2 regions of the Pseudonocardia sp. Ae505_Ps2 genome follow, and region 2 is predicted to be linked to the other one. Evidence: riboswitches for the same ligand, from Rfam matches in the RefSeq annotation. Region 2 holds a riboswitch; the other holds the start of a gene.
The links. A riboswitch is a leader RNA that binds a small molecule or an ion and turns the genes downstream of it on or off. The one in region 2 is predicted to bind cobalamin.

Region 1: it holds a riboswitch for cobalamin, as region 2 does, so the genes downstream of both, Ae505Ps2_RS15455 (hypothetical protein) here and metE (5-methyltetrahydropteroyltriglutamate--homocysteine S-methyltransferase) in region 2, are expected to answer to the same signal.

Annotation. Positions count from the first base shown of each region.
Region 1 covers NZ_MCIP01000001.1:3,229,347-3,232,747, reverse strand. Annotated here, with positions in the region: gene Ae505Ps2_RS15465 (4'-phosphopantetheinyl transferase superfamily protein) at 1-207, shown strand, start outside; gene Ae505Ps2_RS15460 (DNA polymerase IV) at 215-1,747, shown strand; gene Ae505Ps2_RS15455 (hypothetical protein) at 1,769-2,146, opposite strand; cobalamin riboswitch at 2,181-2,370, opposite strand; gene Ae505Ps2_RS15450 (chloride channel protein) at 2,367-3,401, opposite strand, start outside.
Region 2 covers NZ_MCIP01000001.1:960,145-963,545, reverse strand. Annotated here, with positions in the region: gene Ae505Ps2_RS04380 (MoxR family ATPase) at 1-105, opposite strand, end outside; gene mdo (NDMA-dependent methanol dehydrogenase) at 242-1,534, opposite strand; cobalamin riboswitch at 1,765-1,974, shown strand; gene metE (5-methyltetrahydropteroyltriglutamate--homocysteine S-methyltransferase) at 2,101-3,401, shown strand, end outside.

The DNA of each region.
Region 1 (3,401 bases), 2.3 Mb from region 2:
GACGCGATCACCCTGTCCCCGCCGCACGGCCCGGCCCGGGTGCTGGACTGGACCGGCACCGCCGGGAGCTGGTGGGTCACCGACGTCCCCACCGGCCTCGACGACCACCCGGGCGCCGTCGCCGGGGCGGGACCGGTGGCCCCGGCCGTCACCGTCGCCGACGGCGACGCGATCCTGTCGGTGCGCCGGGGCACGATGCACGGGTGATGATGGAGTGACCGCGGCGGCCGACCGCTGGGTGCTGCACCTCGACATGGACGCGTTCTTCGCCTCCGTCGAGCAGCTCACCCGGCCCACCCTGGCCGACCGTCCGGTCCTCGTCGGCGGCGCGGGACCTCGCGGCGTCGTCGCGGGGGCGAGCTACCAGGCCCGGGTGTTCGGGGCACGCTCGGCGATGCCGATGGGCCAGGCGCGGCGGCGCTGCCCGCACGCGACGGTCCTGCCGCCCCGGTTCTCCCTGTACAAGGCGCTGTCCGAGGAGGTCATGGCCGTCCTCGGCGAGTTCTCCCCCGTGCTGGAGCCGGTGTCGGTGGACGAGGCGTTCGTGGAGCCGCCCGACCTCGTGGGCGCCTCCCCCGACCAGGTGCGGGAGTGGGGCACCCGGCTGCGCGGCGCGGTGCGCGACCGCACCGGGCTGCCCGCCTCGGTGGGCGCCGGGTCGGGCAAGCAGATCGCGAAGATCGCCTCCGAGCTGGCCAAGCCGGACGGGCTGCGGGTGATCGCCCACGCCGAGCAGGCGGCCGTGCTCGACCCGCTGCCGGTGCGGTCACTGTGGGGCATCGGGCCGGTCTCCGGCGAGGCGCTGCGGAAGATCGGGATCGAGACGATCGGGCAGCTCGCCGCGATGGACGCCCGCGAGGTCGCCGGGGTGCTGGGTAGTGCGATCGGGTCCGAGCTGCACCGTCTCGCCCGCGGCATCGACGACCGTCCGGTCGCCCCGCGCGGCGCGGCCAAGCAGATCAGCGCGGAGACGACCTTCGACGCCGACCTGACCGCGATGAGCGCGGTGCACACCGCGGTGGAGTCGATCTGCGTCGCCGTGCACCGACGGCTGGTCGCCGACGGTCGGACCGCCCGCACCGTCACCGTGAAGGCGCGGACCGGGGACTTCACCACCCACACCCGGTCGGAGACGACCCCGTTCGGCACCCGGGACCTGGCGACCCTGGTCGCGGTGGCGCGCCGGCTGGCCGAGGGCGCGGTCGGCGAGGGCGGGGTGCGGCTGCTGGGCGTGTCGGTGTCCGGCTTCGGCGACGAGCCGCCGCTGGCCCTGTTCGACGCGGTGCCCTCGGAGAACGGGTGGACGACGGCCTCGGCCCTGGACCCCCCGCCCGCGGCCGCCGCCCGGGCCGGCGCGGCGGGGGTGGCCGTGCTCGACGCACCACCGGACACCGACGCACCTCCGGACACCGACGCGAGGACGGGGACGGGCGCGGCCGCGGGGGCCGACAGTCCTGCGGGGACCGGCGGTACCGCGGGGGCCGACGCGACCACGGGTGCCGGCGACGTGCCCGGCCCCGTCCGCCCGGGCCGCCCCGACCGCGAACCCGACCCGGACCGGCCCTGGCGCGCCGGCGACGACGTCGCCCACCCCGAGCACGGCCACGGCTGGGTCCAGGGCGCCGGGCACGGGCGGGTCACCGTGCGCTTCGAGACCGCCTACACCGGGCCCGGCCGCACCCGCACGCTCGACGCCGCCGACCCCGACCTCACCCGGGCCGACCCGCTGGGCAGCTGGCGGGCCTGAGCGCGCCGCCCGCCGGCGGTCTCAGCCGATCAGCGGGCTGCGGTGCGGCGGCGCGACGCGGCTGCCCTCGGCGACCCGGGCCCGCAGCGCCGGGACGGTGCGCGCCAACCCGTCGAGGACCGCACCGAGCGCGGCGTCGGCCGCGGGGTCGCCCCCGACCAGCAGCACCGCGCCGCCGGCGGGTCCGGCGGCGGCCCAGGCCCCGATCCGGGCGACGGCGTCACGCGGGGTGACCGGCTCGACCCGCCACGCCTCGGCGTAGAACAGGGCCGTCGACTCGGCCTGGGGGAAGGCGAAGACGGTCTCGGCGTCGGCCAGCAGGTCGGCGACGTGGGCACCCGGGCGGGGTGCGCCGTCGCCGGACGGGTCGGTACCGAGCACCACCAGGTCGTGGCTCATCGCATGTCCTCCTCGAGGGTCCGCGCCCTCACCAGTGGGAATCCGCGACGACGGGCAGTGTCCTGGCTCCCGGATCCCCGCGCCCTCCCCGGCCTTCCCACCCTCGCGGGCGGTGGCACCGGTGTGGGGAGGGCACTCCCCGGTGACAGTGGCGGGACCGCGCCGGATTCGCACCGGCTTCCTGTTCCGTCGTCGTCGGGGAGCCCATCACGCGACCGGGTCAGTGGTCAACCGTCCCCCGCCCCGACACCCCCCGCAGATGGTCGAGCAGGTCGTGTTCGGCGAGCGTCCCGAGCAGCGGCCCGTCCGGCTCCCGCACGGGCAGCGCGGCTCCCCGGTGCGCGGCGAGCACCCCGAGGACGTCGTGCACCGGGGCGGCCGGGTCCAGCGCGGGCAGCTCCGGGCCGGGCGGGGTGCCGTCGACGGGACGCATCACCTGGGCGACGACGACCCGGCGCAGCGCCTCGTCGGTCGGGGTGTCGGCAGCGAGGTCGATCCCGCGTCGCAGCAGCTTGAGCGTGTAGATGTTGTCCCGCGACACCAGGTTCGACAGGCCGGTGGCCAGGACGACGGCGGCCATCAGCGGCAGGATGAGGGCGTAGTCGCCGGTCAGCTCGAACACGATGAGCACCGCGGTGATCGGGGCGTGCGCCGCCCCCGCGAACACCGCCGCCATGCCGACCAGACCGAACGCGCCGGGGTGCAGGTCCAGCGCCGGGAACAGGGCCGCGGCGGCGTAGCCGAAGGCGGTACCGGCGGTGCCACCGACGAACAGCGACGGCGCGAACACACCGCCGGACCCGCCGATGCCGATGGTGAGGCTGGACGCGAGGATCTTCCCGACGACGAGCAGGAGCAGGAACCCGACGGCGTACCGGCCACCGATCGCGGCCTCCAGCACGGGGTAGCCGACGCCGTACATCTGGGGCAGTGCCAGCAGCAGCGCGCCGAGCAGCAGCCCGCCGACGGCCGGGCGCAGCCACTCCGGGCCGCGCCAGACGGCGTCACAGGCGTCCTCGACGACGTAGAGGATCCGGGCGAAGGCCCAGCCCAGCAGCCCGGCGAGCAGCCCGAGCAGCGCGTAGAGCGGCAGCTGGGCGGGGCTGCCCAGGTCGAAGTGCGGCAGGGTCAGGATCGCGCGGTCGCCGGCGATCACCTCGGCGACGACGTTCGCGACCACCGAGCTGATCACCAGCACGCCGAACGCCTCGGCGCTGAACGACCGCAGGATCAGCTCCAGGCCGAACACCACCCC
Region 2 (3,401 bases):
CTGCTCCCGCAGGGTCTCGACCACCTGGTCGACGGACTCGAAGGGGCCGGTCGAGGCGACGGCCTCCGCCGCCTCGGTCACCGTGGGGACGACAGCCTCGGACACTCGGGTATCTCCTTCGCGGACTGCACCGGCTCTGGTGCGGGGACGAGCGGGGCCGCGGCCGGCGGGCCCACCCACCCGAGTATCGCCTCGGACGGCTGGGCCCGCCGGTGCGACGGTGGACCTCCTGACCTGCGGATCAGGTCAGCAGGTCGTCCAGGTCACCGTTGATGGAGTGGTCGACGACCGGGCGGACGGTCTCGAACGTGCACTCCTTCGGGTTGCCCGGGGTGCAGGCGTCGCCGAGGACGTGGTTGGTGATCCGGTCGACGTCGGCCGCGTCGCCGATGATGGTGGGCGCGTTCTCGTAGAACTTGGTCGGGCCGACCCCGAGCCGGTTCTTCGAGTAGGTGTCCTGCTTGACGTCGGCGAACTTCTCCGGGATGCCCACGTCGCGCAGCAGCCGGATGGACGCGGCGAGCGCCGCGTCGGCGGCCTGCGGCTTGGTCATGCCGCGGGTGTCGACACCCATGGCCTCGGCGATGTCGGCGAAGCGCTCGTAGACCACCGGCATGTTGAACGCCCACACGCGGGGCAGCGCGATGGCGTTGTTCAGGCCGTGGTGGGTGTCGTAGAACGCCGACACAGCGTGGCTGATCGAGTGGATGATGCCGAGACCACCGGAGTTGAACGCCTGGGCGGCGATGTACTGCGCGTACATCATGCCCTCGCGGCCGGAGAGCTCCTGGCCGTTCCAGACGGCCTTGCGCAGGTTCTGGGAGGTCAGCTTGATGGCGTGCAGGGCGTTGCCCAGCGACGGCTGGAAGTCCAGCCGCGAGACGTAGGGCTCCGAGGCGTGGGCGAGCACGTCGAACCCGCACTGCGCGGTGTAGTCGATCGGGCAGTCGTAGTAGAGCACCGGGTCGTCGATCGCGAGGGTGGTGACCGACGCGTCGTCGAAGGCGACGTACTTGTGCGGGTTGTCGGGGTCGGTCGTGGTGTCGGTGATGACGTAGGCCCACGAGGTCTCCGAGCCGGTACCGGCCGTGGTGGAGACCGCGATGTGCGGCGGGTTGGCCGGGTTCTCGGACTTGTTGAAGCCCTCGAACTCGTTGACGTTGCGACCGTCGTGGGCGACCGAGACGCGCGCGCCCTTGCAGGCGTCGTGCGAGGAGCCGCCGCCGATGGAGACGAAGGAGTCGCAGTTGTTCTGCTGGTAGAGGCCCACAGCGTCCATGACGTTGTAGTCCTTGGGGTTCGACTCGACCTTGTCGTACAGCACGACCTCGAGGCCGTGGTACTTCATCGACTCGACGATCTTGTGGACGATGTCGGTGCCGCGCAGGCCCGACGTCATCACCAGGGTCTTCTTGAAGCCCAGCTTGAGCGCCTCGGGGCCGATCAGCTCGTGCGACCCCGGGCCCATGAGCGCGCGAGGGAACGGGTGGAACTCCTTGATGGGGAACGGCTTGAGCAGCTCGTCTACCTGCATGTCAGCCCTTTCTGAGGCAGGCGGATGGGGTCGGGGCCGAACGCTAGGACCCCTGTGGCCGCGCGCACAGGGGTGATCGGCATTACCCCTCGGGAGACCGGGCAGGAAACCCCTCCGAACGGAGGGGGGCAGGGTGAGGTCGCCCGTCGATCCGTGTGGAGAGGGCTGAGTACTGCAAACATATTGCAACAGGGAGAGTTCGGCAACAGTTCGCCGGGCTCGTCCTGGGTTAGGGTCGGTCCGCCGACGGTTCGTGTCATCCCGGGAACGGGGCGTCACGAGGCAAGAGGGAACCCGGTGGGAATCCGGGACTGCCCCGCAGCGGTGAACGGGAACGACCGCCGTCAACAGCACTGGGAGTGATCCCGGGAAGCGACGGCCAGTAGGTGTGAGCAGTGCGCCCGTGAGTCCGAAGACCTGCCGCCGGTGCGTGCGCCGTCCGGCGTGCGCGGATCCGTGGCCTCGCGGGAGGGCCGGGCGGACGACCGGGCACCGTCGTGCCCGGCGGTCGCGGGCGCCCCCTGCCGGCGACGGGTCCTCCACCGCACTCGCGAGGAGAGAGGGCCGTGAGCATTCCTTCCAGCAGCACCATCGGCAGCACCGTCCTGGGGTACCCCCGGATCGGGCCGGACCGGGAGCTCAAGCGGGCGACCGAGGCGTACTGGGCCGGGCGGAGCGACGCGTCGGCACTGCACGACGTCGCCGCCGGACTGCGCCGCGACACCTGGACCGGGTTGCGCGACGCCGGGCTCGGCTCGGTGCCGGGCAACACGTTCTCGTTCTACGACCACGTCGGAGACACCGCGCTGGCGGTCGGGGCGGTGCCGGAGCGCTTCGCCGGCATCACCGACCCGCTGGAGCGGCTGTTCGCGATGGCGCGCGGCCGCACCGGTGCCCCGGCCTGCGAGATGACCAAGTGGTTCGACACGAACTACCACTACCTGGTCCCCGAGGTCGGCCCGGCCACCCGGCTCGCGCCGGGCAGCCGCAAGGCCCTCGACGAGTTCCGAGAGGCCCTGCGCATCGGGATCACCACCCGCCCGGTGCTGGTCGGACCGGTGACCTTCCTGCTGCTGTCGAAACCGGCCGACGGCGCACCGGAGGGCTTCCGCCCGCTGGACCTGCTCGGGCCGCTCGTCGAGGTCTACCGCGACCTGCTCGCCGAGCTCGCCGAGGCGGGCGCGGAATGGGTGCAGCTCGACGAGCCCGCCTTCGCCGCCGACCGGACGCCGGAGGAGATCGCGGCGCTGCGCCGGGCCTACGACCGGCTCGCCTCGGCGACCCGGCGGCCGAAGATCCTCGTCGCGTCGTACTTCGGGGAGCTGGGCCCGGCGCTGCCCGCGCTCGCCGCCACGGCCGTCGAGGGGCTGGCGCTCGACCTCGTCGCGGGGGGTGCCGACCTCGATGCCCTCGACCCGGCGGTCCCCGGGCTGGACCGGAAGGTGGTGCTGGCCGGCGTCGTCGACGGGCGCAACGTGTGGCGCACCGACCTGGACCGGGCGCTGGCGACGGCGCAGCGGCTGGTCGGCGTCGCGGGGCGGGTCGAGGTCTCCACGTCGTGCTCGCTGCTGCACGTTCCCTACGACCTGACCGTCGAGACGGCCCTGCCCGGCGACGTCGTCGACATGCTGGCGTTCGCCCGGCAGAAGGTCGAGGAGGTCGTGCTCCTCGGGCGCGCCCTGCACGAGGGCCCGGACGCGGTCGCGGCGGAGTTAGACGCCGCACGAGCCACCAGAGAGCGGGTCGCGGCCACCGCGCGCCGCGACGAGCGGGTGCGCTCCCGGCTCGCCGCTCTCGGCCCCGACCACTACCGGCGCAGCCACGGCGACGTGCGGGCGAAGGTCCAGCGCGAGGCGCTCGGCCTGCC